4 regions of the Pantoea eucrina genome follow, and region 4 is predicted to be linked to each of the others. Evidence: predicted binding sites of a transcription regulator. Region 4 holds the regulator's gene; each other region holds the start of a gene.
The links. The regulator PurR, encoded in region 4, represses purine synthesis genes. The targets are predictions, from matches to a motif close to CANGCAAACGTTTGCNTG.

Region 1 (7,609 bases), 800 kb from region 4:
ACAGCACGCCATTAGAAAGCGTGGTAAACACCAGATAGATCACCCCTGCCACAATGGCAAAGTAGAACGGCTGCCAGGTACTCTTGCCCGCCAGCTGCGTCGCTTTGACCACATCCTCCAGCCCCAGCAGCGACACCAGTGCGGTAGCCTTGAGGATCACCTGCCAGTTGTTTCCGATGCCGGGCAGCGCAAAACGCATCATGGCCGGAAACAGAATGCGCCGGAACGTCTGCGAGCCGGTAAAACCAAAGGCGGTAGCGGCTTCAATCTGTCCCTTCGGCACCGCCAGAAACGCGCCGCGAAAGGTTTCAGTAAAATAGGCGCCGTAGATAAACCCGAGGGTAATGATACCGGCCACCATCGGGTCGATATCAAACTGCGCCAGGCCCAGCGCGTCAGTTACCGCGTTGAGCGCAATCTGCAGCCCGTAAAAGATCAGCAGCATCAGCACCAGATCGGGCACGCCGCGGATCAGGGTGGTGTACCCCTCCGCAATGATGGCCAGCGGCCGGCTGCGCGACAGTTTGGCACCCGCCCCGAGCAGGCCGAGGATAACCGCCAGCAGCACGGCGCTCAGCGCCAGCTCCAGCGTCACCAGCGTGCCTTTGAGAATGACTTCAGAATAGCCGTACAACATGATTTCGATCCTGTCGTGAGAGGAAAATAACACACGCTGCCCGGGAAATAGCGGACAGTCCTGACCAGGGATATGAATCACGGAAGGATAGCGGCAAGCGTATGAACCCCGGGAGTTTACATAAGTAAGCGCCCGGAGTGAATAGTTATGGCCCCGGTTCCTGTCACTCAACCCGCAGTATCAGGAAACAGGTCGATCAGTCACCGTAGACGTTGAAATCGAAATATTTTTTCGCAATCTTGTCGTAGGTGCCATCTTTGCGCATCTCATTAAACGCCTTATCGATGGCGGCTTTAAGATCGCTGTCATCTTTGCGCAGGCCCATGCCGGTGCCTACACCAAAGATTTTGTCATCTTTCACCGCCGGGCCAGCAAACGCATAGTTTTTGCCTACCGGCTGCTTCAGAAAGCCTTCGCTCGCCTGCACTTCATCCTGGAAAGCGGCATCAATGCGTCCGGCGTTCAGGTCCTGATAGACCAGATCCTGATTTGCATAAGGCGTCACGGTAACGCCCTTCGGCCGCCAGTATTGATTCGCATAGGTTTCCTGCGTGGTACCCTGCAGCAGACCGATATTTTTGCCCTTCAGCGATTCAATCGTTGGCTGCAGCGGAGAGCCTTTTGCCGCCACCAGACGGGCGTTAGCCGCATAGAGTTTTTCCGAGAAGCCAATCTCCTCCTGACGCTTTTCGGTGATAGAGAGCGACGAAATAATGGCATCAATTTTTTTCGCTTTCAGCGACGGAATAAGCGCATCGAAATCACTTTCCACATAGGTACATTTGGCCTGAATGCGTTTGCAAATCTCATTGGCAAGGTCGATATCAAACCCCACCAGCTGGCCCTGGGCATTTTTTGACTCAAACGGCGGGTAAGTTGGATCGGTCCCGATACGCAGCGACTGCGGTACTGCGGCAAAAACGCTGGCGGTGCCGGTCATTGCCAGCAGCAGGGAGAGAGCCAGAACTCGCTTTTTCATAGTTTACCCTCAAGTGACGTGCTTATTGTTATGTGGTGTGATGTGTGTTTTGCGCTGAATGGATTGCAGTTTTCATGCCAGGTCTCAGAGCTGGCGATGCAGCATGCAGGCGCGCTAACGAGAGCGTCGTAACGGGACGCAGAGAGTTCGTTATGAAGGGAATATAACAGCGGGATGCAGAAGAAAAAGCGAGTTTGCTAACTTTTAGTGCAGATTATGCACGAAGAGTGATCGACACCGCGAATTTGCACATCCATTGTGCAGCGCGCAACGTTTATGCGCCATTCCAGCGCATGAACAGATCTTCCGGTAGCGTGATATCAAACTGATCCACCACGCGATTAACCGTCTGGTCGACCAAATCCTCAATACGCTGCGGCCGGTGATAGAAAGCCGGCACCGGCGGCATGATCATCGCGCCCAGTTCAGCCGCCGTGGTCATCATACGCAGATGACCGACGTGCAGCGGGGTTTCGCGTACGCAGAGCACCAGGCGGCGCTGCTCTTTCAGCACGACGTCAGCGGCGCGCGTCAGCAGGCTGTCGCTGTAGCTGTGTACAATGCCGGAGAGCGTTTTCATTGAGCACGGCAGGATCACCATACCCAGCGTTTTAAATGAGCCGGAAGAGATGCTTGCCCCGATATCCCGCACGTCATGCACCACGCTGGCAAGCGCCTGCACATCCCGCACGCTGTAGTCAGTTTCCAGCGCCAGCGTCTGGCGCGCTGCCGGGCTCATCACCAGATGGGTTTCCACTTCCGGCACCGATTGCAGCACCTGCAGCAGCCGCACGCCGTAAATTGCGCCGCTGGCGCCGGAAAGACCCACGATGAGACGTTTCATAACTCTGCCTTACTCTGTTCAGAATCGGCAATGATAGCCTGCCACAGGCAAAAATGCGCTGGCGCCCGGTGAAAAAGCGCAAAACAGACGGGGCAGACTTTCGCCTGCCCCGCGGGAGTGCCGGATAAAAGCTCAATCAGCCTTCGTTATGGATCTCCAGCCCTTCCACTTCGTTCTGACGCTGCAGCGCTTTGGCGTCGTCGTTACGCAGCGACTGCAGATACTCGAGGTATTGCTGATCCACATCCTTAGTGACGTAAACGCCGTTGAAGACGGAGCACTCAAACTGCTCAATGTCCGGATTCTCTTCGCGTACCGCTTCGATCAGATCGTTCAGATCCTGGAAGATCAGCGCATCCGCCTTAATCAGCTTGCGGATCTCCTCCACCTCACGGCCATGGGCAATCAGCTCGGTAGCACTTGGCATGTCGATGCCATAGACGTTTGGAAAGCGGATCTCCGGTGCAGCCGACGCGAGATAAACCCGTTTAGCACCCGCCTCGCGCGCCATCTCGATAATCTGTTCAGAGGTCGTACCGCGCACGATAGAGTCATCCACCAGCAGCACATTTTTATCGCGGAACTCTGCACGGTTGGCGTTGAGCTTACGGCGAACGGCGCTGCGGCGCAGATGCTGGCCCGGCATGATAAAGGTGCGGCCCACATAGCGGTTTTTCACAAATCCCTGACGGTAGGGCTTGTTCAGGATGCGCGCAATCTCCAGCGCGGTATCGGTCGAGGTTTCCGGAATCGGAATCACCACGTCGATATCGAGATCTTCCCACTCCCGGGCAATTTTTTCCCCGAGCTTGGTGCCCATGCGCACGCGCGCGCTATAGACGGAAATCTTATCCAGGAAAGAGTCCGGGCGGGCAAAATAGACATATTCAAACAGGCAGGGATTACTTTTCGGGTCCTCTGCACACTGGCGGGTCGAAAGCTGGCCCTGTTCAGTGATATAGACCGCTTCACCCGGCGCAACGTCACGAATGAACTCAAATCCCAGCGTATCCAGCGCCACGCTCTCCGAGGCAACCATATACTCTGTGCGGCCATCCTGCATGTCGCGCTTGCCGAGCACCAGTGGACGAATCCCGTTCGGATCGCGAAACGCCACCATACCGTGTCCGATAATCATCGCCACCACGGCATAAGCGCCACGCACCTGCTGATGCACTGCCGCTACCGCGGCAAAAATGGTTTCCGCATCGAGCGGATAGTGCTGAAAGCGATCCAGCTCCTGCGCAAAAATGTTGAGCAGGATCTCTGAATCGGAGGTGGTATTAACGTGACGGCGACCGGTCTCAAACAGCTGTTTGCGCAGCTCATGCGCATTGGTGAGATTGCCGTTATGCGCCAGCGTAATACCGTAAGGAGAGTTAACGTAAAATGGCTGCGCTTCAGAGGCGCTGGAGCTGCCGGCGGTAGGGTAACGCACGTGGCCGATACCGATATTGCCCTGCAAACGCTGCATGTGGCGCGCTTCAAACACGTCGCTGACCAGACCATTTGCTTTGCGCAGACGGAAGCAGTTCAGCGCATCAATAGTACAAATGCCGGCGGCATCCTGTCCGCGGTGCTGCAGCACCGTTAACGCGTCATAGATCGACTGGTTTACTGGCATAAAACCGGTGATACCAACAATACCGCACATATTGTCATTTCCTCATTAGCCGCACTCCCGATGGTGTCACCGGGGTAAAAAACTTGACGTGCTTTTCAGGTAATCAAAAAACCACCTGATGATATAACTGAACTGGGGAATGAGCTGAGACTGTTGCCAGTCCGGGCTTTTTGAAAAGCCGGTGAATGTATCAAGGAAGAAAAGAATGGCGGAAACAATCAGCACGCCACGCAACGCCCCGAAACAGACCCCCAACACCCTGTCGGTTCCCGACAAGCCGGTTTTCTCAACCAGCGAGCCGATCACATAGTTCACGATGGCACCCACAATCAGGGTGGCAACGAATAACACCGCAATTGCGATGCCGTTGCGAACCAGTTCGTCGTTAAAACCTGTAAACCAGACTGCCAGGTAGGCGTAGTAATGACTGGCGACAAAAAACGCGCATCCCCAGGTAACAAGAGATAAGGCTTCCCGGACAAACCCGCGAATCAGGCTGACCAGAGCCGAAAAACCAACTACCGCAATAATGACGTAATCAATCCAGATCATGAACGCTTCCAGTACAGTGCTTCGCACCCCTGCATCCAGTTCGGGGCGCATTCTAACAGAAAAAGAAAACGTTTGCGTAGCCTTTTCCCGTTCGCGGTGATGAAAAAGGGCGAGGAAAAATAATTCCTTCGCCCGTTACTATCAGCAATATTTAACTAGCTGATTTTAAAATTAATTACCTGCTTTAACCCGGCATTTACGCGCTATAAGCCACGCCTGTTACTGCTATCGGCGTGGCTTATCAGCCTGTCAGCGCACGCTATAGGGTTTCACCACGCCGCCCAGTCCGGAAACGCTCTGCAGCTCGCTCAGCGAACTTTGCAGCTTCGCTTTAGAGGCGTCAGGTCCGACGTAGATACGGGTGATTTGCCCCTGCACCGGCGATGACGGCACAGTAAAGGCGCGGTAGCCAGAGAGCCGCAGCTTCGCCACAATCTCGTCCACTTTCGCAGCGTTCTTCAGTGCGCCAAGCTGTACCACATACGCCTGCCCGGCCGGGGCGCTGGCTGGCTTCTGCGTTTCTGCCGGCTTGCTCTGCTCCGCTGCTTTTGGCTGCTCTGCGGGTTTTGGCGTCTCCACCGGCTTCGGCTTCGGTTGCTCTGCCGGCTTCGGCCTGCTCTGCTCGGTGGTTTTAGGTTTCGTCTGCTCAGCCGGTTTCTGCTGGGTTCTGGGCTGCGTCTGCTGATGCACCGCCGGTGGCGTGACTACGCTCGGCTGGCTGTTCTGCACCGGCTGCGCGCTGCCGCTGACGGCCGGATTTTGCGTGGCCTGAGTGGTCGCTGACTGCTGCGCAGCACCGGCACCTTCCGGCGGCTGCGACGGCAGCGGCTGCGTGACCGGCGGCACCATTTCGCTATCCTGCTGATCGTCAGGTTTTGGCACCAGCGGAATCGCTGCAAACTCTTCCTTATAATGCTTTTTCTTACCGTCCAGCAGGCCCGGCAGCACAATGACACCAATCGCCACCAGGATCACCGTGCCCACTAACCGATTTTGAAACTTACTCGCCACTGCCGTTCTCCGCTGCCATCGATTCCATAACCTGTGCTACGGTGTGAAATGACCCACACACCAGAATCACATCCTGCCGGCTGGCCTGCGCACGCGCCGCCCGCCACGCCGCATCAACGCTGGTATACGCCGTACCGCTCTCCAGATGCGCAAGCAGCTCCTCTGCCGATGCGCCACGCGGACCCGCCAGCGGCGCGCAGTACCAGTGCGTCACCTGCGGCGCCAGCGCAGCGAGCGTACCGGCAATATCTTTGTCGTGCAGCATACCCGCTACCGCATGAACCGTTCCGCCCGCGGGCAGCGCTGCCAGACGCGACGCCAGCCAGGCAGCCGCGTGCGGGTTGTGCGCGACGTCCAGAATCACCTGCGGCGCATGGCTTATGGTCTGGAAACGCCCTGCCAGTACCGCCTGCGGCAGATGCGCGCGGATAATGGCGTCAGGCACCTGCAGACCCGACGCGCGTAACGCAGCCAGCGCCGTGGCCGCATTAGGCAGCGGCACCTGCGGCAGCGGCAGATCGCGCAGCTCACCCTGCGCATCCTGCAGCATCCAGCTATCACTACCGCCCTGCCACTGCCAGTCGCGATTGACCTGATGCAGCACGGCACCGGTCTCTGCTGCCACCGCAGCGATGCTTGCCGGCATCTCCGCTTCGCCCACTACGGCAGGTTTACCGGCGCGGAAAATACCCGCTTTTTCCCGCCCGATACTCTCGCGGTCGGGGCCAAGCCAGTCCGTGTGATCGAGTGCGATACTGGTGATCACCGCCACATCACTGGCAACAATATTGGTGGCATCAAGACGGCCACCCAGTCCGACTTCGAGGATCACCACGTCAAGATTCGCCTGGCGGAACAGATTAAGCGCAGAGAGCGTGCCAAATTCAAAATAGGTGAGCGAGGTATCACCACGCCCCGCCTCGATTTCAGCAAAGCTGGCGCTGTGCTGCGCCTCCGGCAGCTCCGCACCCTGCACGCGTACGCGCTCGGTGTAGCGCACCAGATGCGGCGAACTGTAGACGCCCGTACGGTAGCCTGCTGCCATCAGTAGCGTTTCCAGCGTGCGGCAGGTGGTGCCTTTGCCGTTGGTGCCGGCGACGGTAAAGATAAAGGGAGCGGGTTTCAGCAGGTCAAGCTGCGCGGCAACGCGCTGAATACGATCCAGACCCAGTTCAATCGCCTGTGAGTGAAGATGCTCAAGATAGTGAAGCCACGTGGCCAGCGGCGACGTGCCCTGAGGAGGCTGATGCGTGTTCATGAGTCCCGTCTGTTGCGTAGTACAGCTCATCGTTCAGCGCAGCGGCGGAAAGAGAGGCCTGCGCGCGGCTGATGGCTATCAACAGGCAGGAACCGGCACGGCTGCTCACTGAATAATGGGATGTACGGAATGAAAGTAAAAAGGCGCATCGCTGCGCCTTTCGGTTGCCTGTCAGGCGTCGTTGCTTTCTGGTTCCACCACCACCGGTGGCTCGCCATCCAGCTGCGGAGCCGGCAGGTTCATCATTTTTGCCAGCAGGCTGGCCAGCTTAAAGCGCATTTCCGGACGACGGATGATCATGTCGATCGCGCCTTTTTCAATCAGGAACTCACTGCGCTGGAAGCCCGGCGGCAGCTTTTCACGTACCGTCTGCTCAATCACGCGTGGACCGGCAAAACCGATCAGCGCTTTTGGCTCCGCCACGTTGAGATCGCCCAGCATCGCAAAGCTGGCAGAAACGCCACCCATGGTCGGGTCAGTCAGCACGGAGATATAAGGCAGACCGCGCTCCTGCATTTTCGCCAGGGCCGCACTGGTTTTTGCCATCTGCATCAGCGACTGCAGCGCTTCCTGCATACGTGCACCGCCGCTGGCCGAGAAGCAGATCAGCGGGCAGTTATCTTCCAGCGCCTGCTCTACGGCACGCACAAAGCGCGCGCCCACGACTGAGCCCATCGAGCCGCCCATAAAGGCAAACTCAAACG
Region 2 (7,609 bases), 160 kb from region 4:
GCCTGCCGCATATCCTCCTCCCCAGATGTGACGAAAATAGCTGGAGCGATAGCGCGGCGGCACTGCTGACAGCGCAATGTTTTCTGCCTGCAGCGCCTGCCGTTCAAAATGTTCCACATCCTGTGGCTTATCGTGCGCGGAGAGGGAGTGCCACTGCAGATCCAGCAGCGCCGCGGCCAGCAGTTCGGTCATGTCATAACCTTTATTAAAGGTTGCGGCCTGTACCATTTTTTCGCGCAGCGCAGCGGGCATCGGCTCCCCGGTTTCCCAGTGGCGCGCATAGCTGGCGAACACCGCCTCATGACTGGCCCAGTGTTCGTTAATCTGCGACGGAAACTCCACAAAATCGCGCGGCGTGGCCGTACCGGAGAGGCTGGCGTAGCGCTGGCTGGCAAACAGGCCGTGCAGCGCATGACCAAATTCGTGGAACAGCGTGATAACATCATCCCAGCTCAGCAGCGCCGGCTGGCCAGGCTGCGGTTTGGTATAGTTGCAGACGTTGTAGATCACCGGTTTCTGATCCAGCAGCGCAGACTGGTCAACAAAGTTGCCCATCCATGCTCCGCCGCTTTTATTATCACGAGCGAAAAAGTCGGTATAAAACAGCGCCAGCGGCGTCTCATCGGCGTCGAAAATCTCATAGACGCACACATCCGGATGATAGACCGGCAGATCGTGGCGCCGGCTGAACCGAATACCGTAAAGCTGCGTGGCGGCCCAGAACGCGCCGCGCTCCAGCACGCTATCCAGCGCGAACCAGGGGCGAATAGCGTCTTCATCAAAGTCATATTTCGCCTGGCGCACCTGCTCTGCGTAAAAATTCCAGTCCCAGGCGCGCAGGTCAAATCTCTGCTGCTGCTCAGCCATCAGCTGTTCTATTTCTGCGGCCTCGCGCCCGGCGCGCTCGCAGGCTGCCGGCACAATATTGCGCATAAAGTCCAGCGCGGCCTCCGGCGTTTTCGCCATCTGATCCTGCAGGTTCCACGCCGCATAGCTGCTATAGCCCAGTAGCGCGGCCTGCTCCGCCCGCAGCTGCGCCATACGCGAAACCAGCGGCCGCGTATCGTTAACATCGTTACGCTCACAGCGCTTCAGCGCCTGCTCAAACAGCGCTTCCCGCGTGGCGCGGATGGTTAACCGGCTCAGCGCTGGCTGCTGCGTGGTGTTTTGCAGCGGGATCAGCCACTGATTATCCAGACCACGTGCGGCCGCAGCGGCACGCGCCTGCTCCAGCGCTGCATCGTCGAGTCCCGCCAGCGCCTCCGGGCTGCTGACGGTGTAAGCGGCTGACTGCGTCGCCGCCAGCAGACGGTTACCAAAGCGGGTGCTGAGGCCTGCCAGCTCCTGATTGATGTCGCGCAGCCGCTGTTTTTCATCATCACTCAGGCTGGCTCCGGCCAGCTGAAACGCCTGCCGGGTAACCTCCGTCAGCCGCACCGCCTCTGCGTCCGGGCAGGCGGTACTGCGCTGCTGCCAGACTGCCTCCAGCCGGGCGAAGAGCGCGCTATTGAGGTAGATCTCATCGTGCAGCGCCGCCAGGGCGGGCGTAATGATCTCTTCCACCTCCTGCAGGCGTGGCGACGTATTCGCTGCCGTCATGGCTGAAAAGACCTGCCACACCCGGCTCAGTAAGAGGCCGCTGCGCTCCAGCGCTTCAAACGTATTAGCAAAGTCCGGTGGCGCAGGGTTTGCGATAATCGCGGCGACTTCGCGGCGCTTCTCTTCGATGCCCGCTTCCAGCGCCGGCAGAAAATCGTCTTCGCTTATCTGATCGAACGGCGGCGCCTGATACGGCAGCGTGCTGGCGCTAAAAAAGGGATTGGCGGATCGGTTCATTATCGCTCCTGATAATCAGCAACGCCGCAATAGCCTGCGGCAGAGAGCCTTTATCCTGGCACGCCGGTGTGCGGGCAACAACCCGGCGTGCTGCCCGCCCTCTCTTTTTGCCACACCGGCTGGCCATTTACCCAGGTCTGCGCAATGTTGCGATCGTCACCCAGCGTCATCAGAACAAACAGCTGCTCGAAGATATCTTTACTGTTGCCATGACGCAGCTGCTGCAGCGGCGATACGGCCGGATCCAGCACCACAAAATCCGCCTCTTTGCCGGGCGCAAAGTTGCCAATTTTATCGTCGAGATCCAGCGCCTGCGCCCCGCCCAGCGTGGCGCGATAAAGCGCTTCGCAGGCGGTCAGCTTATAGTGCTGCAGCTGCCCGACTTTATACGCCTCGCCCAGCGTCTGCAGCAGGTTGAAGGTGGTACCAGCGCCAACGTCGGTGCCGATCCCCATGCGCACGTTCTCCTGCCAGCAGCGTTTGAGATCAAACAGCCCGCTGCCAAGAAACAGATTTGAAGTAGGGCAAAATGCGATGGCTGAACCGGTGTCGTGCAGGCACTGCCACTCATGGTCCTGCAGATGCAGGCAGTGGGCAAATACGCTGCGTGCGCCAGTGAGCTGATAGTGGTGATAGACATCGAGATAGCCGTTGCGCTCGGGAAAAAGCTCTCTGACCCACGCCACCTCCTGCGGATTTTCACTCAGGTGCGTATGCAGCCAGGTATCGGGAAACTCTCTCCGCAGCTGACCTACCCGTTCCAGCAGCTGTGGCGAAGAGGTCGGCGCAAAGCGTGGGGTCAGCGCATAGCCAAGACGGCCGCGCCGGTGCCAGCGCTCAATCAGCGCCCGCGTCTGCTGATAGCTCGTTTCGGGGGTTTCAGTCAGGTAGTCCGGCGCGTTGCGGTCCATCATCACTTTACCGGCAATGAGCCGCATGCTGAGCCGCTCCGCCGCGCTGAAGAGCGCGTCAACCGACTGCGGATGCACCGTGCCAAACACCAGTGCGGTAGTGGTACCGTTAGCCAGCAGCTGCTGCAGGAAAAAATCGGACATCTTTGCCGCATGGGTTGCACAGTGATACTGCTGCTCAACCGGAAAGGTATAGTTATTCAGCCAGGTCAGCAGCTGTTCGCCAAACGCGCCCATCATTTCCGTCTGCGGATAGTGAATGTGGGTATCGATAAACCCCGGCACAATCAGCTTGCCGCGCAGGTCCGTGACCCGCCGGCTATCCACCCGTAGCGCCGCGCTGCTCCAGCTTTCCAGGCTGACAATTTTTCCTGCACGCAGCGTGAGCAGACCATCAGCGAAATAGCGTGCGGCGTCACTCAGCGCCTCTGGCTGATCTACCGTGCGGGTAAAATCAAAAAAACTGGCGCGCAGCAGCGTCTCGTTGTCAGCATTCATAACTCATCCTCTCAGTAAGATAAAATGAGTGTGCAAAAGCCGTGCCAGTTCAGGGTTATTTACCTGCTAAATCATAAGGTTAGGCTAAAAGAGAGGCAACCGGATGCGCAAACGATTACGTGCATCTGCACCGGCGTTAAGATCTGCTGGCGACCGCTCACGCTGCACCATGATGCATCAGCGCGGTGCACGCCTGCACCCTGTTAACGCATGCCGGCGACAGAGAGTTTGCCGGCCGCTTTTTTTCAGCAGGCGAAGAATGATGGTGATATGGTTAAACGCGGACTACCTGAAAACAGTTAAGGAACAGTGAGATGATTATTTTTGTTACCGGTGCTACTGCTGGGTTTGGTGAAAGTATTACCCGTCGCTTCATTGCCACAGGCCATAAAGTGATCGCCAGCGGGCGGCGCGCCGAACGGCTGCAGGCGCTGAAGGATGAGCTGGGTGAAAACCTCTATACCGTTCAGCTCGATGTGCGTAATCGTGCCGTTATCGAGGAGGTCATTGCTGCGCTGCCGGCAGAGTGGCGCAACATTGATGTACTGGTCAACAACGCCGGCCTGGCGCTGGGCACTGAGCCAGCCCATAAAGCCAGCGTCGATGACTGGGAGAATATGATCGACACCAATACCAAAGGCCTGGTTTTCATGACCCGGGCGCTGCTGCCTGCCATGGTAGAGCGCAACGTCGGGCATATCGTCAATATCGGTTCCATTGCCGGCAGCTGGCCCTATGCGGGCGGCAACGTCTATGGCGCAACCAAAGCGTTTGTGCGCCAGTTCAGCCTGAATCTGCGTACCGATCTCCACGGCACCGCGCTGCGCGTGACCGATATCGAGCCGGGTCTGGTAGGCGGAACGGAATTTTCCAACGTGCGCTTTAAAGGCGATGACGATCGCGCCGGCGCGGTGTATGAAGGTACAACGGCGCTGACAGCAGAGGATGTCACCGAGGCCGTTTACTGGGTAACCACGCTGCCAGCGCACGTCAATATCAACACGCTGGAGATTATGCCGGTCAGCCAGACCACCGCCGGGCTGAAAGTGCATAAAGACGCATAACCGTGTGTGACAACGTCACCTGATAGCACCGGGTGACGCTGTTACGCTTTTCCCCAGCCGGTGACAATAATCAGCATTCCGCACAGCGCTATCAGCGCGCCCGCCCAGTCCCATGCGCTCAGCCGTACCCCATCCACCACGCGCAGCCAGATCAGAGCCGTAAACACATAGACACCACCATACGCCGCGTACACCCGCCCGCTCGCCGCCGGATGCAGCGTGAGCAGCCAGACAAATAGCGCCAGACTCGCCGCAGCCGGCAACAGCAGCCAGGCGCTCATCCCCTTACGCAGCCAGAGCCAGGGCAAGAAACAGCCCGCAATCTCTGCGACAGCCGTAATGAAAAATAATAGTGCGGTCTTGATCAGCATAACTCTGCTCTCTGTTCCCTCAACGCGCTGCACACCGCTGGTGAGCAGCAAAAGCAGGATGATATACTAGCCGCTGTTACGGCAACAGCCTCGCACGGCTGACCGGGTCTGACTAAAGGACAACATCATGAAAAACTATGCTTCCGTTCTGTTTACGGCGCTGCTGACGGCCAGCGTGCTGCTGAGCGCTCCCTTTGCCGCTGCCCGTACCGATCGCCTGATCGTGGAAGATGGCAATAGCGCGGCCAGCAATGAAGCCGCCCGCCAGAGTAAAGAGCAGTGGAACGATACGCGTAATCTGCGCAGCAAGATTAATACCCGGACAGAGAAAGAGTTCGACAAAGCGGACCGCGCGTTTGATACCCGCGACGCCTGCGACAAGAGCTATAACGTCAACGCTTACTGGGAAGAGAATACCCTGCGCTGCCTCGATCGCCGCACCGGTCGTCCGGTCGCGCCGTAACGCGGCGCTGCTGCTATAGTGTTCAGAGAGACAGTCAACAAGGAGTTTGCGATGAAAAAGGGTTCTCTGGTACTGCTGCTGGGTGTGATGACGCTGCCGCTGATGGCTCAGGCCTCCTGCGACAGCGTTCGCGCCGATATCAGTAAAAAAATTGTCAGTAATGGCGTGGCGGAGTCAGATTTTACGCTGGATATCGTGCCAAACGATCAGGCCGACCAGGCGGGCGGTCAGGTGGTCGGCCACTGTGAAAATGATACGCAAAAAATTGTTTATAAAAAGAATATGCGGGATGCAGAGGGTAGCGCACCCGACAGCGCCGGCAGCTCTCAGGATATGTCAGCGCAGTAACCTGCAACCGGGGCAGCCGCCGCTGCCCCGCTTCTTCTCTTCTATTCCATCTCCGGTCGCTGACGCGGCATCAGCCAGGCGATCCACACCGTCAGCAGCGCGATCAGCAAGGCCACGATAAATACCCAGTGCAGCGATGCGGCAATCTGGGTCGTCCAGAGCTGCAGTTCTGCAACCGGCAGCGCCTCCCGGCTTTCCGGCGACATGATTTTTTGCATCGGATCCTCCGCCTGCGGCAGCCGCTGCGCCAGATTGATGTTTAAAACCGCCCCCATCAGTGCGGTTCCCAGCGCTGAACCCAGCATCCGGCTGAACATAATAGAGGCGGTACAGATACCGCGGATCTCATACTGCGCATGGTTCTGCACGGAAACCAGAAACGTGGTGCTGGTCATGCCCATGCCGGTGCCGATAACAAAGGCCGTAAAGCCCGCCTGCAGCACGGAGCTTTCCGCGTGGAGCAGCAGCAGCAGCGCGCTGCCGGCGATCAGTAACAGTGCGCCAAGCTGAGCGGTGAAGCGATAAGAGGTCACGAGCATCAGGCGACCGCTGAGCGTACTGGCAATCGGCCAGCCAATTGACATCATCGCCAGCGCGCTGCCCGCCTGCAGCGGCGTACCGCCGGTGATCCCCTGGATCCAGGTGGGCAGAAACGCGCTGATGCCCATCATGGTGGCGCCGATAATCAGATTACCGGCGTTGCCTGCCACAATCAGACGGCTGCGCCACAGCGCAAGCGGGAAAAGCGGTGCCGCCGTCTGCTGTTCGTGCCGTTTGAGACGCCAGCCTGCCACGCCTGCCAGCAGCAGAAACGGCAGCAGCCAGTAGCCGAGCGCTTCCGCCTGCAGCAGCGCCACCAGCAGCGCAGTGACGCTGATCATCAGCCAGCAGCTGCCGGTAATATTCAGCGCACCTGCGGCGGAGACCGGGCGGGCGGGCAGGAAACGCGCCAGCAGCAGCATAGAGATCAGCCCTATCGGCACGTTGACCCAAAAGATCACCGCCCAGCTAAAGTGCTGCACCAGCCACGCACCGCTAAGCGGTCCGATAATTGCCGCCACGCCCCAGACGCTGGAGAGCCAGCCCTGAACGGTGGCGCGTTCACGCGGGGAGTAGATATCCGCCACAATGGTAGTGGTCAGCGGCATAATGGCACCCGCTCCCAGCCCCTGAAAGGCGCGAAACAGAATGAGCCATATCATGGTATGAGCAAAGCCGCACAGCACTGAGCCAAACAAAAACAGCGATACCCCGACAAAAAAGAGCCGCTTACGTCCCCATATATCGGCTAAACGGCCATAAAGCGGCACGCTCACCGCCTGCGTCAGGAGATAAATAGAAAATACCCAGCCAAACTGCGCGAAGCCGCCCAGATCGGCAATGATCGTAGGCATCGCCGTCGCCACAATCGTCACCTCAATTGCGGCCATAAACATAGCCAGCATACAGGCAAACAAAATCCATGGACGATGGCTGCGCAAAACTTCAGCGTGCTCTGACATAACGCTCCTTATCCCGTTTTACTCTCTCTTATCCCGCCACACAGCCCGTGCTTATGTGACAGGGTAACCTTTTTCGATGAATTTTTTTTATTGTCATACCATCCCGTACCCGGTGCGGGCTGCAGGCGGTTTTGCCCCCTCACTGTCAGCTGTTTTTTGCGTTAAATGCTGGCGTTGCCGATCAGAGATTGCTATAGACTTTTAGCCGTCAGGTTAATTATCTGTGAATTTATGCCGAATTAACGCAGGCAACCCGCACCTTAACCATAAAATTTTGCTATCGAACGCGGCCTCTTATCCTGCCGCTCAGCAGAGCAATCATAGCTGATAGTTCTGTTTATTCAGGGAGAAAACGGTTATGCCTCACGCATCGCTGATCCGGCGCACCGGATTGGCTCTTCTCACTCTTACGCTACTCGTTGCGCTTCTGATCTGGGGCATTGGTCCGGATACGCTGCGCGCCCGCCAGACCGATCTGATCTATCTTGGCCAGCAGCATCTCTGGCTGGTTTTCTGGTCCATGCTCTGCGCCCTGCTGGTGGGGATCCCTGCCGGGATTGTGCTGAGCCGTCCTTTTGCGCGAAGTCAGGCTGAATATGTTATGCAGATCTTCAAC
Region 3 (7,609 bases), 1.3 Mb from region 4:
CAGGGCCGGGGGTTCACGCGCTGGCGGCGCAGGCGATTCGGGGCTCTTCGCTCTTTGCGCAGGCGCTGCCGCAGCTGGAGCTCTATGCACCGCACGATATCGTGGTGGCGCTGGGCGTGCTGTGGGAAGATCAGGTCATCTATATCTGGCACTCAGAACCCGGTGAACGCACCCGTACCAGTCAGGCGCTGGCGGGATTTCGCATGCTGCCGGCGTGGCAGTCGGTGATTGGCATGGCGCTGCTGGCCGCAGAGCCCGATGTGCAGCTGCAGCCACGTTTTGCTGCGGCGCAGTGGACACAGATGGCGCCTCTGCTGGCGCGCAAACGACAGAGCGATCATCTGATCTGGCAGCGAGATGATGGTGAGATTGGTATGGCGCTGCCGATCAATCATAATCGCGCGGCGCTGGCGTTCGCTAAAATCTGGCAGACGGATGACGAGCATCTGGCGCAGCGGGTGGCGCAGCTGAAAGCGCTGGCGCAGAAGATCACCGGCGAGCAGTAATTTCATCGGGGCGGCCAACGATAAACAGATAGCTGCCGATCCCCACCAGCGCCAGGGCGGCGATAAACATCAGCGCCGGAGCAAAATCACTGCCGTCGATCAGCGCGCCAATCGCAATCGGCACCACAATCGCGGAGAGCGCACCGGTAAAGTTAAACATGCCGCCTGCCAGCCCGACCAGATGACGCGGCGCCAGCGTGGTGACAAAAACCCAGGTAATGGTTGCCAGCCCGTTGCCGAAAAAAGCCAGCGACATAAATAGCACGATCAGCGTGGTGTTATCCGTGTAGCTGGCGCCGAGAATAAACAGCGTCATCGTCAGCCCGAGCAGTACCGGCAGCTTGCGCGCTACGCTCGCTGAAACGCCGCGCCGCATCAGATAATCGGAGATAAACCCCGCCAGCAGCACGCCACAAAACGCCGCCAGATAAGGCAGTGAGGCGACATAGCCGCTTTTGATGAAATCCATATGCCGGTACCGGACCAGATAGGTCGGAAACCACGTCAGAAAGAACCAGAAGGTAGCGGAAATAGAAAACTGGCCCAGACAGATGCCAAGCAGTCTGCGGTTACACAGCATCTGCTGCACGTCGCTCAGGCGTAGCGGTGTGCGTCCCGCCGATGTGCTATCGGGCAGCGCGCCATTCTCCAGCAGCCAGGCGCGCTCTGCGGCTGATACGCGTTTATGTTCGCCAGGCTCGCGATAGAGCGCAAACCAGACGCCCGCCCACAGAATGCCGGTCAGGCCGGTGATAGCGAACAGCCCGCGCCAGCCAAATGCGGCTTCAATATGAAACAGCAGCGGCGTAACGCAGGCGAGACCAGCAAACTGCGCCGAGGAGTAAATGCCAATGGCGCTGGCGCGCTCATGCAGGGGAAACCAGCCGGAAATAATACGGTTGTTCGCCGGCATCACCGGCGCTTCAAGCGCGCCGACGCCAAGCCGCAGCCCGACCAGCGCCGCCACGCTGCTGGCGCAGACGTGCAGCAGGGTGATAAGCGACCAGCCGATCATCGCCACGCCATACACCATACGCGCACCGAGTCGATCAATCAGCCAGCCGCCCGGGATTTGCAGTGCGGCGTAGATCCAGCCAAACGCAGAAAAAATCAGCCCCATCTGCAGCGGCGTGAGCTGTAACTCAGCGCTCAGCGCTGGCGCTGCCACAGCCAGATTAGCGCGATCCATATAGTTGATAATGATGTTCACAAACACCAGTGCCAGCATCAGAAAACGCGTGCGCCCGACGCGCACGCCAGCAGCAGGCGCGCCAGAGCTTAAGGGATCGTGCGCCATGGGCAGGGTTCCTGGAAACAGAGAGTATCCATCTAGCGAAACGCACAATGCTGTTTTTAGCAACCCTGTAGTGATAAGTTTGCAGCCGGCAGCAGGTTAAAACGCAGCGCGAACGAACTTTTCTCTCTGCGCAAACTCAGAGCATCACGCATAGTAAAGCAGTAGCGGTTTCGCCATAGTGGCAGCCGGTAACCCGATTTCCAAGGAGGAGTTTGTGAAACTGAAAGCACTGGCGCTGGTCGCCGCAATGAGCACTGGCGCACTGTCGGGCATGGTACAGGCCGGAGAAGTGCCTGAGGGACCGCACGTGGTCACTTCCGGCCAGGCAAGCGTTGATGCGCGTCCGGATATGGCGACGCTCTCAATTATGGTCAGCGTCGCCTCCAAAGAAGCCGCCGATGCTAAAAAACAGGCTGACGCGCGCGTGGCGCAATATTTTGATTTTCTGCAAAAGAGCGGTATCGAAAAGAAAGATATCGATGCAGCTAACCTGAGCACCCAGCCAGAATATGACTACACCAAAGAGGGTAAGTCGGTACTGAAAGGCTACCGCGCGGTACGCCAGGTGGAAGTGACGCTGCGTCAGCTGGATAAGCTGAACGATCTGCTCGATGGCGCGCTGAAGTCGGGCCTGAACGAAATCCGCACCGTTGAGCTGGGTGTGGCAGACGCAGAAAGCTATAAAGAGCAGGCGCGTAAGGCCGCCATTGCTAACGCGACGCAGCAGGCCAGCGCGCTGGCAGAAGGCTTTAACGCGAAGCTGGGCCCGGTCTACAGCGTTCGCTATCACGTAGCCAACTATCAGCCGATGCCGATGGCGCGCATGTATAAAGCTGCCGCCGCGCCGGCCGATACCACCGCGCAGCAGACGTATGAACAGCAGAGTATTCACTTTGACGATCAGGTCGATGTGGTGTTTGAAATTAAACCGAACGCCGCGACGCCCTGATAGCTGACAGCCGCAGCGGCATCTGCCGCTGCGCTATGCTCAGGCCGTGACCTCATCCTGACGCAGTACCCGATGCCCGTGAGCAATCAGCGCGTCGGTGACGCTGCGCATCAGGCGACTCTCTGGCGCAAAGCGGTGCCAGTAGAGCATCCGGCGCTGATAGAGTCCCGGTGTCAGATCCACCAGTTCTCCCTGCGCCAGTTCGCGCTCAATTTGCAGATGCGGGATCATACAGCAGACCGATCCCTGCCGCGCCAGCTGCACAAACGCCTCTGATGAGTTAACGATATGGCAGGGTACGCTGCCCGGTGACAGATCAAAATTCTGCTGCAAAAACGCCTGATGCATGTCATCCAGATGGTCAAACGCTACCGCCGGCGCCTTCAGCAAAGCAGATCGCGTCACGCCGTTGGGGAAATAGCGGGCGGCAAAATCGGGTGAGGCGCAAAACAGATAGTCGAGCGCTCCCAGCTGATCGACCAGGCAGCTCGGCAGCGGCTGCGGCTGGATACTCACGGCGCCCACCACTTCACCGCGGCGCAGACGTTCCTGCGTACGCGTTTCATCTTCTACCTGCAGATTCAGCCGCACCGGGGAGTCCGCCAGTACATCTTTCAGCGCCGGCAGCAGCCAGGTAGCAAGGCTGTCGGCGTTGACCGCCAGCGAGAGCAGCAGCGGCGTGGTCCCGCTCTGATCGTCACCCAGCCACTCCTCCTCCAGCAGCTCTACCTGATGCAGCAGCGCCAGCAGCTTCTGCCCCTGCTCAGTCGGGCGGGGCGGAACGGTGCGCACCAGCAGCGGCTGACCAAACAGGTTTTCCAGCTGTTTGATACGCTGCGATACGGCTGACTGGGTAATACAAAGCTTCTGTGCGGCGCGTTCAAAGCCGCGCTCGCGAATCACTGCATCCAGCGCCTGAAGCGTACGGTAATCCGGGCGTTTCATTATTGTTCTCTCTCGTTCAGGGTGGAAAGTACTATGCCACAAAATGGCCGCGCTGTGCGGCGGGTGCATTTTTGCGGACTGGCTTCCAAAGGTAAAAATCGGTGGTGCGTGAGTCGCGCACTTTTACAGCGCGTTGTTTTATACTATGCGCACTTTGATGTCGCACAGGTTTTAAACATACCATGACCCAGGATGAACTGAAAAAAGCGGTAGGGTGGGCGGCGCTGCAGTATGTGCAGCCAGGCACCATTGTTGGCGTAGGCACCGGCTCAACGGCCGCGCATTTTATCGACGCGCTGGCCACCATGAAGCACCAGATTGAGGGGGCGGTCTCCAGCTCTGAAGCCTCCACCCTGAAGCTGAAATCGCTGGGCATACCGGTTTTCGATCTTAACGACGTGGATGATATCGCGGTCTATGTCGATGGTGCCGATGAGATCAACCCGCATATGCAGATGATCAAGGGCGGCGGCGCGGCGCTGACGCGCGAGAAGATTGTGGCGGCGGTCGCACGGAAGTTTATCTGTATCGCGGATGCGTCCAAAGAAGTTGATATCCTTGGCCGTTTCCCGCTTCCGGTTGAGGTGATCCCGATGGCGCGTGCCTATGTCGCGCGCGAGCTGGTTAAGCTTGGTGGCCAGCCGGAGTATCGGCAGCAGGTGGTGACCGATAATGGCAATATCATCCTCGACGTGCACAATCTGCAGATCCTCGATCCTGTCGCGATGGAAAAAAACATCAACGCGCTGGCGGGCGTGGTCACGGTCGGCCTGTTTGCCACGCGCGGCGCTGATGTCGCGCTGATTGGCACGCCGGATGGCGTCAAAACCATTCTCAAATGATCTCTCCGGCGCGCCTGACGCGCCGTTTTTCCCCCGGCTAATTCTGCTTTTCTTTATCAGCCTGAATTTGGTGACTTATGTCACAAACAGAGCATGGAGAGCCGATTCCTGCTCTCTGCTCCCGGCATCCTGCGATTTTGTATGGATTTGTGCTGCCTGAAAGCCGGGGCGTGCTGCCGTGGTCGCAATCGTTTGTATTGCCGCATTGCCAGAATTTGTTATTTTGGCAGAAGGTAATCTTATGGCACTCCACGTTGAATTCTGAATAGGGTCGGGAAATGGCAAAGGTATCACTGGATAAAGACAAAATTAAATTTCTGCTGGTGGAGGGCGTGCATCAGAGCGCGCTGGAGAATCTGCGCGCGGCAGGCTATACCAACATTGAGTTTCACAAAGGGGCGCTGGATGCGGAGTCGCTGAAAGCCTCTGTCCGTGATGCGCACTTTATCGGTATCCGCTCCCGCACCCAGCTCACGGAAGAGATCTTCGCCGCAGCGGAAAAACTGGTCGCGGTCGGCTGCTTCTGTATCGGCACCAATCAGGTCGATCTCAACGCCGCCGCCCGGCGCGGTATTCCGGTCTTTAACGCGCCTTTCTCCAACACCCGCTCCGTGGCTGAACTGGTGATTGGCGAGATGCTGCTGATGCTGCGCGGCATTCCGGAAGCGAACGCCAAAGCGCATCGCGGTATCTGGAACAAAGTGGCAACCGGCTCCTATGAAGCGCGCGGCAAAAAGCTGGGTATCATTGGTTATGGTCATATCGGCATGCAGCTCGGCGTGCTGGCTGAAGGCCTGGGGATGCACGTTTTCTTTTACGATATTGAAAACAAGCTGCCGCTGGGGAACGCCACGCAGGTACGTCACCTGTCGGATCTGCTCAATATGAGTGATGTGGTCAGCCTGCATGTGCCGGAGACCGCTTCAACCCAGAACATGATTGGCGCGGAAGAGCTGGCGCTGATGAAGCCGGGCGCGCTGCTGATCAACGCCGCACGCGGCACCGTTATCGATATTCCGGCGCTGTGCCATGCGCTCTCCAGCAAACATCTGGCGGGTGCGGCTATTGACGTCTTCCCGACCGAACCGGCAACCAACAGCGATCCGTTTAATTCACCGCTGTGCGAGTTTGATAACGTTATTCTGACGCCGCACATTGGCGGTTCAACGCAGGAAGCGCAGGAGAATATCGGCCTGGAAGTCTCGGGTAAGCTGGCAAAATACTCCGACAACGGCTCGACGCTCTCTGCGGTTAATTTTCCGGAGGTATCACTGCCGATGCACGGTGCCAGCGCCAGCCGTCTGCTGCACATTCACGAAAACCGTCCGGGCATTCTTACCGCCATCAACCAGATTTTCGCTGAGCAGAATATCAATATCGCGGCGCAGTTCCTGCAGACCTCGCCACAGCTTGGTTACGTGGTGATTGATATCGATGCGGAAAAAGATGTGGCGGATAAAGCGCTGCAGCTCATGCGCGCTATTCCGGGCACTATGCGCGCGCGCCTGCTTTACTGATTGGTGACGGGCATATGCCCGTCAGAACGAAGCATCCCACTGCCACAGCTTTGCCGGCGTCAGCACGGCGGGTAGCGGGATGTCCCATGCGGCTGTCGGCAGCGCCTCAACGCGCTGGCAGTCGTGGGCAATGCCAATCGGCAGACAGCCGTGGCGCTGCCAGTTCTGCAGCGTGCGATCGTAAAAGCCGCCGCCCATCCCCAGCCGTTGTCCACTCTCATCAAACGCCACCAGCGGAACCAGCATGACATCCAGTCGATCCAGCGTCGTCATCTGCGTAATATCCAGTGGCGGCTCCGGAATGCGCAGCTTATTCATGACCAGCTGCGTCTCAGGGGTATAACGCAAAAACAGCAAGTTGCCTGGCGCAAACGGATGCAGTACCGGCAGATAAACCGCTTTTTTTTGCTGCCAGAGACGGGCAATCAGCGGGCGGGTATTGATTTCACCGTCGGTAGAGAGAAACAGCGCAATGCTTTGTGCCGCTGAGACAGGTGCCAGGTTAATCGCGTGCTCAGCCAGCTGTTCGGCCGCTTCACTCTGCTGTTCAGGCGTCAGATGCCGGCGCAGATGGCGGATATGCTGACGCAGCAGCTGGCGTTCGGAATAATCGATAGCGGACACAGGATCCCCCTAAAGAGTGGGTTAGCTTGCGCTGACTATAACATGCAAAAGAAGGGGGAGGGGGACTGGCTTCAGGTAGCAGCCGCAGTCTCGGCTGACGCTACTACCTGAAATGATGCCGGATAAAACAGAAAAGAGATCTCCGAGATGCCGCCGCAGGCTGTAACCCTTGAACCCTTGGTTCAAGGTGAGTATGCCGTCGCAACCATCAGGCTTCTCGGACGAACCGAGCATGCTCACAGGCTACAGAGCGTCACACTCTGTTGGTATGAAATATCGGCTCAGGGGACTGGCCCGCTTGCAAACATCTCAGAGAAACAGGACTTCATCGTTGCTCTGGCATGAGAACCATGAAGTATTATTCGAATTTAGGGCCCTGGCGGTCGGTAATGCGACCCTGCTCAACTAAAGCCTGTTCAATCGTCTGCTGCAGCATGCGGATACGTTGTTCCATGTTTGCTGCGTAGTCTCGCGTTTTACCTTTCTCTTGCGCCAGCTCGTGGCAGATATTTAACGCGGCGATGAACACCAGTTGCTCTGTATTTGTGACTCTAGTGCGAACTTTTAAATCTTGCAACCGTTGATTGAGGTCCTCTGCGGCAAGATTTAGTGCATCCTGCTGTTCAGGCGGACAATTTACTCTCAAAGAACGACCAAAAATTTGTATATCTACCGGTTGTGCAGACATGCCACCATCCTGACTGATTACTTCGTTCGCTCCACCCGGCTCGCCACTGGCCCGGAAGGTGCGCAACTATATAGACGCGGGTAAGAAGATACAACCCCTTTTCTGGAAACCCTGAGGCACCTGGTGGTAGCATATCACGAACTTATTCTGCCAACGACGACCAAAGCTTATGTCTTTACAGAACGCAACACCCACTTACAACGCGCTGGCCGCAGCCCTCTCTCAGCAGGGTGTGGGCATG
Region 4 (7,609 bases):
GTGGCAGCACGATTATTGCGTTTGTTGAAGATCCCGATGGCTATAAAATTGAGCTGATTGAAAACAAGCATGCCGGTAATGGCCTTGGTAACTGATGCCTGACGCCAGCCCGCAAATTTGCGGGCTGGTTTTTCTCATCTGCTGCACCCTCCCGCCTTTTTTGCCATAATGCGCGCTGCCCTTTTCACTGCTATGAGATCCTGATGTCTGAATCGAACGCCCAGAACGCCCTTAACCAACGCTTTCGCGGCTTTTATCCGGTAGTTATCGATGTCGAAACCGCCGGTTTTAATGCGCAGACTGATGCGCTGCTGGAGATTGCCGCCACGACCCTGAAAATGGATGAGGATGGCTGGCTGCAGCGTGACGAAACCCAGCATTTTCACATTGAACCCTTTGCAGGTGCCCTTCTTCATCCTGAAGCGCTGGCGTTTACCGGTATCGATCCTGCGAACCCGCTGCGCGGCGCAGTGAGCGAATATGAAGCGCTGCACGCCATCTTTAAACAGGTGCGCAAAGGGCTTAAAGAGAGCGGCTGCAACCGGGCGATTATTGTGGCGCATAATGCCAACTTTGATCACAGCTTCGTTACGGCGGCGGCTGAGCGCGCCAGCCTGAAACGCAACCCCTTTCATCCGTTTGCCACCTTTGATACGGCGGCGCTGAGCGGGCTGGTGCTGGGACAGACGGTGCTGGCAAAAGCGTGCAAGGCGGCAGGTATCGATTTTGACAGCACGCAGGCGCACTCGGCGCTTTATGATACAGAGCAGACGGCAATGCTGTTTTGCGAGCTGGTAAACCGCTGGAAACGTTTAGGTGGCTGGCCGCTGGCGCTAAATGACGCTGAGGCAGAGAGCGAAGCGTCAGGCGAAAGCGCGGCAGAGTAAGAGAATGAAAAAGGCCGGCACAGCGCCGGCCTTTTAATTTATTCCGCTTCTTTGTGTTTCTCAGCGGTTTCTTTGATCAGCGGCTGAAGTTCACCGCGCTGGAACATCTCAACGATGATGTCGCAGCCGCCGACCAGCTCCCCATCCACCCACAGCTGCGGGAAGGTTGGCCAGTTAGCGTATTTTGGCAGTTCAGCACGGATATCAGGATTCTGCAGGATATCAACATACGCGAAGCGTTCGCCACAGGCAGAGAGCGCCTGAACAGCCTGAGCTGAGAAGCCGCAGCTTGGCAGTTTTGGCGATCCTTTCATATACAGCAGGATCGGGTTTTCTGCGATCTGGCGCTGAATTTTTTCAACAGTACTCATTTTTGCCTTCCTTAATTCTTCACTTCGTGTTTGTTTATTGTAGCGACTTCATCCCGCGACTGAAATCGGGAATTTGCCTCGCTGCGGCATGAATCGCCATGTTTGTTAAGTTTGCCGCCACGGGCGTATGACGAAGTGTGTATTAATACACGATTAGCAATAAATATGCTGCGTTAACCGCCTGAAACCGCTCATTTTTGCTGCACAGCCCTTGTGTTGATGGATTTAATAAAAAAGACCTTACCTTTTGTAAAAAAAGTGGATTAGAATCAATCCGGCGCTGATCGCTGATCAGAATTTTCTAATATTGCCGCGGTCTGCTTCTGCAGCCTGCCGAACCTGTAACCGGACTATGCGTTTACTGATTACGCTTTTCATACTGGCTTTTGCTCAGCTGTTTTTTAACGTGGCCGCTGCTTCACCGCACAAGCCGGTTAACGCCAGCCTGCAGAAAGCGGAGAAAAAGAGTGCGCGCGACGATGAGCGCCGCAAACGACGTCCGGTTAAAACCTCGGCTAAAAAAACACGCGTCACGCCCGTACAAAAAGTTAAATCGAAAAAAAGCCTGCACGCAGAACCGCCTGCGACTTCCCGTACCGCCCGTAAAAAAGCGCCCGCCCTCTCCGCCAGCAAAAAATATGGTCATCAGCGTACCAGCCGGAAAATAGCAGCCGCGGAAGAGAGTACCGATGCGCTGACCGGTATCAGGCTCAGCAAATCCCACCGTCTGCGCTACCAGAAGGCGCGTGAAACCGCCATGACTAAACTTATGGGCCAGCTGGGCAAACCTTATCAGTGGGGTGGCACCTCTCCGCTTACCGGATTCGATTGCAGTGGCCTGGTCTGGTACGCCTACAAAGATCTGGTCCGTTTCAAACTGCCGCGCACGGCCAACGAAATGTATCATCTGCGCGATGCCGCTCCCATCAAGCGCGAAATGCTGGAGAAAGGGGATCTGGTGTTTTTCCGCATCAATAATCGCGGTACAGCCGATCATGTTGGCGTTTATCTGGGTAACGGCAAATTTATTCAGTCGCCGCGTACCGGCAAGGATATTCAGATCAGCGCGCTGGGTGAAGATTACTGGCAGAAGCACTATGTTGGCGCACGCCGCATGATGACACCTAAAACCATTCGTTAGCGGTTGCGCAACACGCCGCGCGCGTTTTGGCCTGAACACATACCGGCTGCCGTAATCTAAATATTTTCGCCTGACCTCAGGTAAAAATCTCGTTTTATGCCCCTCACCTTGCTAGAATCGCCGCCTTTCGTTGCGCAACACCTTTTGCGCACGCTGCTGTCATTATCTGTTACGGTTAATTACTCGCCTTAAATCAGCCATTTTTATGCTGAAACCGGGCAGAAAACCCTGCGCAGACGCAAACGTTTAACACTATACTTATCATAAAGTTGCGATAGGTTTAAGAGGTCCATTTTCATGGCAACAATTAAAGATGTGGCAAAACGCGCTGGCGTATCAACGACCACGGTTTCGCACGTCATCAATAAAACGCGCTTTGTCGCTGAAGAGACGCGTAATGCCGTGTGGGAGGCGATTAAAGCGCTGCACTACTCTCCCAGCGCCGTGGCGCGCAGCCTGAAGGTTAATCACACGAAAACATTGGGTCTGCTGGCGACATCCAGCGAAGCCCCCTACTTTGCTGAAATCATTGAAGCGATTGAAAACCACTGCTTCGCTCAGGGCTATACGCTGATTCTGGGCAATGCGCACAATGACCTGCAAAAACAGCGCGCCTATCTGTCGATGATGGCGCAAAAGCGGGTAGATGGCCTGCTGGTGATGTGCTCTGAGTATCCGGACGATCTGCTTCAGATGCTGGAAGAGAATCGCAATATTCCGATGGTGGTCATGGACTGGGGCGCTTCCCGCGGGGATTTTACCGATACCGTGCAGGATAACGCCTTTCAGGGCGGCTATCTGGCCGGCCGTTACCTGATCGAGCGGGGTCATCGCGATATTGGCGCTATTCCGGGCCAGCTGGAGCGCAATACCGGCGGCGGACGGCACGCCGGCTTCCTGCAGGCGATGCAGGAAGCGGGGATCGCGGTGCGTGCGGAGTGGATCGTACAGGGCGATTTTGAGCCGGAGTCGGGTTATCAGGCGATGCAGCAGATCCTGAGCCAGAAGCAGCGGCCTACCGCTGTGTTCTGCGGCGGCGATATTATGGCAATGGGCGCCATCTGCGCCGCCGATGAGATGGGCCTGCGCGTACCGCAGGATATTTCGGTGATCGGCTATGATAATGTGCGCAACGCCCGCTACTTTACGCCGGCGCTGACGACGGTGCATCAGCCCAAAGCTCAGCTGGGTGAGAAAGCGCTGGAGATGCTGCTGGACCGCATTACCAGTAAACGTGAAGAGCCGCAAACAATTGAAGTTCAGCCCAGTCTGATTGAGCGTCGCTCCGTCGGGGATGGTCCGTTTCGCGACTATCGCCGCTAAGCGTGGCGCTCGCTGAGCCACTCATGGTTTAGCGTCTCAGCATCCCCCAGGTATTCCAGCAGCCAGATCAGCGCTGGCGACGCCCGCTGCTCGGCCCAGCTGACGCAGCAGGGACTCTCCGGAAAGGGCTGCGGTAATATCAGCTCCACCAGCGCGCCGCTATCCAGTAGCGGCCGCGCCAGATGTCCCGGGATCATCCCCACGCACAGGCCAGCCTGCAGGCAGTCGATTCCGGTTTCCCACTCCGGCACCACCAGCCGGCGCTGATTATCCAGCGTCCAGGTCATACGGCGCGGCAGCGCGCGCGACGTATCTTCCAGCACCAGCGACGGCCAGGCGCGCATCGCCTCTTCGTCAGGATGCGCGCTCTGCGCCAGTGGATGATCCGGACTGACCACGCAGCGCCAGTTAAGGGCGCCCATATCCTGAAAAGCAAAGCGTCCGCCAACCGGGATCGCCTGCGTGGCGCCGATGGCTACGTCAACCCGGCCATCGGCCAGCGCATCCCATACGCCGTTAAACACTTCATAGCTGATGATCAGCTCCATATCGGGAAAGTGGCGATAGAAATCTTTCACCAGCTGGCGCGTGCGCTGCGGCTTGACGATACAATCAACGGCAATAGTGAGCTGGCCGCGCCAGCCGTTGGCCAGCTGCTGACACTGGCGTCGCGTTGCCAGCATTTTTTTGATAACAGAGCGGCCTTCTCGCACAAAATGCTCGCCGGCCGGCGTCAGGACCACCTCCCGATGCTGGCGTTCAAACAGCTCCACGGCAAGCCAGCTCTCCAGCTGCCTGATGGTATAGCTGATAGCAGAAGGCACGCGGTGCAGCTCCTGCGCTGCCGCGCTGAAACTGCCGGTGCGGGCGACGGCATCCGCTACCTCAAGTGCATATTCAGACCACATATTTTTGCCTTCAAAAAATTTAACAGCACTCTGCAAATATTAGCGTTTCACAAAGCTGACTGCACCCTTTTACACTCCTTCGCGTTTCCCTGCCGAATGAGAAAAATAGTGATGTCATCTAAAGGATTTCTGCCCTATCTGGCGCTGCTGAGCATGCTCGGCTTTCTCGCCACGGATATGTATCTGCCCGCATTCAGCGACATGCAGCGTGATTTTGCCACCGCTCCGGGTGTTATCAGCGCCAGCCTGAGCCTGTTTCTGGCGGGCTTTGCCTGTGCGCAGGTGGGCTGGGGACTTCTCTCTGACCGCATTGGCCGCAAACCGGTTTTACTGGCGGGCCTCTCAATCTTTGCCCTGAGCTGTCTGGCCATGCTATGGGCCGACAACGTCTGGCTGATGCTGGCGCTGCGCTTTATTCAGGCTGTGGGCGTCTGTGCCGCCGCCGTGAGCTGGCAGGCGCTGGTTATCGATCGCTACCCTAAAGCGCAGGCCAATAAAGTGTTTGCCACTATCATGCCGCTGGTGGCGCTCTCTCCTGCTCTGGCTCCGCTGCTGGGTGCCTGGCTGATGAGTCATTTTCACTGGCGCACTATTTTCCTGGTGCTGACGCTGATTACCCTGGTGCTGCTGGCAGGTACCCTCAGACTTCGCTCGCCGCGTATCTCTCAGGCGGCGCGCGGCGATCAGCCTGGCTGGCTGACGCTGCTCGCTACCCGCGCCTACAGCGGCAACGTGCTGATTTACTCCGCCTGCTCTGCCAGCTTCTTTGCCTGGCTGACGGGTTCACCCTTTATTCTGGCGGCCGCGGGCTTAACCCCGGCCGATATCGGGCTCAGCTATGTACCGCAGACGATTGCCTTCCTTATTGGCGGTTTTGGCTGTCGTGCGCTGCTTAATCGCTTTCAGGGCGCGCAGCTGCTGCCCTGGCTGCTGCTGATTTACAGTCTGAGCATTATGAGCCTCTTTGCCGTTGCGCTGCTTCCCGCGCCGTCGCTTTTTGGCCTGCTGCTGCCTTTCTGCGGTATGGCGCTGGCAAACGGCGCTATCTATCCGATTGTGGTTGCCAGCGCGCTGGCGCCGTTCCCGCACGCCAGCGGTAAAGCTGCAGGTTTACAGAATCTGCTGCAGCTTGGCTTATGCTTCCTTGCCAGCCTGATTGTCTCGGCTGGTTTGCAGCAGGCGCTTTATCACACTACGCTGGTAATGGTAAGTACGGTGGTGCTCGCCTGGATGGGCTTCGTCTGGCAGCGCGCAACGGCTAAATCAGCCGATATCGCCCATCCCTGCGAAGACAACGCATAAGCCGGTCTGGTGCTATTTTGCCAGAGAGCGATCCGCCCGCATTCGCGCCGCGGGTCGCTATCTCTTCTGACATTCATAACAATAACAGCGCTCCCGGTCTTTCCGGGACAGCATCTGCGTGCGGCCAGGCCGCTGCGCATTGCGTGAGTCCGGACTATTCATACCTCTGTTAATGTGGTTTAGCTGCGCACGGCACCACCCTGCGTTCTTTCACAGACCTGATGCAGATCCTTCTGTTTCCCAGGTCATATTTACAAAGTGATGGAGAAGCTATGAGTTCATCATGTGCAGAAGCAGTCACTCCCGAAGAGAATCCGTGGTTTCGTATTGCCCGGAAGTTACTTGAACAGGCAGATATTCGCGTTAATGGTTCACGACCGTGGGATATTCAGGTTCATCATGCTGACTTTTTTAAGCGCGTGATGCAGGAAGGCTCACTGGGTCTGGGCGAAAGTTACATGGATGGGTGGTGGACGTGTGAACGACTGGATATGTTTTTTCATCGCGCGCTCAGACATCATCTCGATCATCAGCTGCCGCACCACTTTAAGGATACGCTGCGTATCGCTGCTGCCCGGCTGACCAATCTGCAATCAAAAAAGCGCGCCTGGCAGGTCGGCAGAGCGCACTACGATTTGGGTAATGACCTGTTCAGCCTGATGCTGGACCCGTTTATGCAGTACTCCTGCGGCTACTGGCCTCATGCGCAAACGCTGGAAGCGGCGCAGGAAGCCAAGCTGGATCTGATCTGCCGCAAACTGCAGCTTGAACCCGGCATGTCTCTGCTGGATATCGGCTGCGGCTGGGGCGGGCTGGCGGAGTTTGCTGCCCGCCGCTACGGTGTCAGCGTATATGGCGTCACTATCTCCCAGGAGCAGCAAAAGATGGCACAGCAGCGCTGCGCCGGACTGGACGTCACGATACTGCTGCAGGATTATCGCGACCTTGAGCAGCAGTTTGACCGCATCGTTTCCGTCGGGATGTTTGAGCACGTTGGCCCGAAAAATTATGCGACCTACTTCAGGGTGGTTAACCGCAACCTGAAACCCGGCGGCCTCTTTCTGCTGCACACCATCGGGGCGGTAAGAACCGATATGCGGGTAGATCCGTGGATCGATAAATATATTTTCCCGAACGGCTGCCTGCCCTCTGTGCGACAGATAGCGGACGCCAGCGAGCCTTATTTTATTATGGAAGACTGGCACAACTTCGGGACCGATTATGACACCACGCTTATGGCGTGGCATACGCGTTTCCTGGCGGCGTGGCCGCAGCTCTCTGCCCGCTATGATGAGCGTTTTAAGCGTATGTTCAGCTACTATCTCAATGCGTGTGCAGGTGCCTTTCGCGCCCGGGATATTCAGCTGTGGCAGGTGATGTTCAGTCGCGGCTATGAAGGCGGGCTGCGCGTTGCGCGCTAGGTTAAAAAGGCGCGCTGCGCGCCTTTACTGAAGTTTATTCTGCCGGTCCGGCCGGCGCTGTTGCTGCGGCAATCAGGGCGGCTTCACGCTGCGCCATAACGCGCTCAACGGTATCCACAATCGCCTGCGTTTGCGGATCGATTTCGATATTGACCTTATGCCCCAGCTTTTTGCTTCCCAGCGTGGTGCGCTCCAGCGTTTCCGGGATCAGGTGGACGCAGAATTTGGTTTTGGTCACATCGCCGACCGTCAGGCT

Region 1: cvpA (colicin V production protein) is a predicted target of PurR. The motif match lies at 4,698-4,715, and genes of this name have one in related genera.
Region 2: guaD (guanine deaminase) is a predicted target of PurR. The motif match lies at 3,338-3,355, and genes of this name have one in related genera.
Region 3: serA (phosphoglycerate dehydrogenase) is a predicted target of PurR. The motif match lies at 4,721-4,738, and genes of this name have one in related genera.

What each region holds. Positions count from the first base shown of each region.
Region 1 is NZ_CP083448.1:2,264,887-2,272,495, forward strand. It holds gene LAC65_RS10630 (histidine ABC transporter permease HisQ) at 1-637, opposite strand, end outside; gene argT (lysine/arginine/ornithine ABC transporter substrate-binding protein ArgT) at 834-1,616, opposite strand; gene LAC65_RS10640 (UbiX family flavin prenyltransferase) at 1,891-2,460, opposite strand; gene purF (amidophosphoribosyltransferase) at 2,597-4,114, opposite strand; gene cvpA (colicin V production protein) at 4,151-4,636, opposite strand; gene dedD (cell division protein DedD) at 4,886-5,647, opposite strand; gene folC (bifunctional tetrahydrofolate synthase/dihydrofolate synthase) at 5,637-6,905, opposite strand; gene accD (acetyl-CoA carboxylase, carboxyltransferase subunit beta) at 7,077-7,609, opposite strand, start outside.
Region 2 is NZ_CP083448.1:1,616,451-1,624,059, forward strand. It holds gene dcp (peptidyl-dipeptidase Dcp) at 1-1,836, opposite strand, end outside; gene guaD (guanine deaminase) at 1,887-3,245, opposite strand; gene ydfG (bifunctional NADP-dependent 3-hydroxy acid dehydrogenase/3-hydroxypropionate dehydrogenase YdfG) at 3,560-4,309, shown strand; gene LAC65_RS07570 (YnfA family protein) at 4,351-4,677, opposite strand; gene LAC65_RS07575 (DUF1283 family protein) at 4,808-5,143, shown strand; gene LAC65_RS07580 (DUF1161 domain-containing protein) at 5,195-5,491, shown strand; gene LAC65_RS07585 (MDR family MFS transporter) at 5,533-6,993, opposite strand; gene LAC65_RS07590 (ABC transporter permease) at 7,352-7,609, shown strand, end outside.
Region 3 is NZ_CP083448.1:2,730,358-2,737,966, reverse strand. It holds gene LAC65_RS13035 (IclR family transcriptional regulator domain-containing protein) at 1-506, shown strand, start outside; gene LAC65_RS13030 (MFS transporter) at 490-1,803, opposite strand; gene LAC65_RS13025 (oxidative stress defense protein) at 2,018-2,752, shown strand; gene LAC65_RS13020 (LysR family transcriptional regulator ArgP) at 2,792-3,697, opposite strand; gene rpiA (ribose-5-phosphate isomerase RpiA) at 3,880-4,539, shown strand; gene serA (phosphoglycerate dehydrogenase) at 4,818-6,056, shown strand; gene LAC65_RS13005 (5-formyltetrahydrofolate cyclo-ligase) at 6,078-6,680, opposite strand; RNA gene ssrS (6S RNA) at 6,816-6,999, opposite strand; gene zapA (cell division protein ZapA) at 7,039-7,368, opposite strand; gene LAC65_RS12990 (YecA/YgfB family protein) at 7,538-7,609, shown strand, end outside.
Region 4 is NZ_CP083448.1:1,460,029-1,467,637, reverse strand. It holds gene gloA (lactoylglutathione lyase) at 1-95, shown strand, start outside; gene rnt (ribonuclease T) at 204-887, shown strand; gene LAC65_RS06905 (Grx4 family monothiol glutaredoxin) at 926-1,258, opposite strand; gene LAC65_RS06900 (C40 family peptidase) at 1,611-2,399, shown strand; gene purR (HTH-type transcriptional repressor PurR) at 2,697-3,722, shown strand; gene punR (DNA-binding transcriptional activator PunR) at 3,719-4,630, opposite strand; gene punC (purine nucleoside transporter PunC) at 4,739-5,932, shown strand; gene cfa (cyclopropane fatty acyl phospholipid synthase) at 6,205-7,353, shown strand; gene LAC65_RS06875 (riboflavin synthase) at 7,388-7,609, opposite strand, start outside.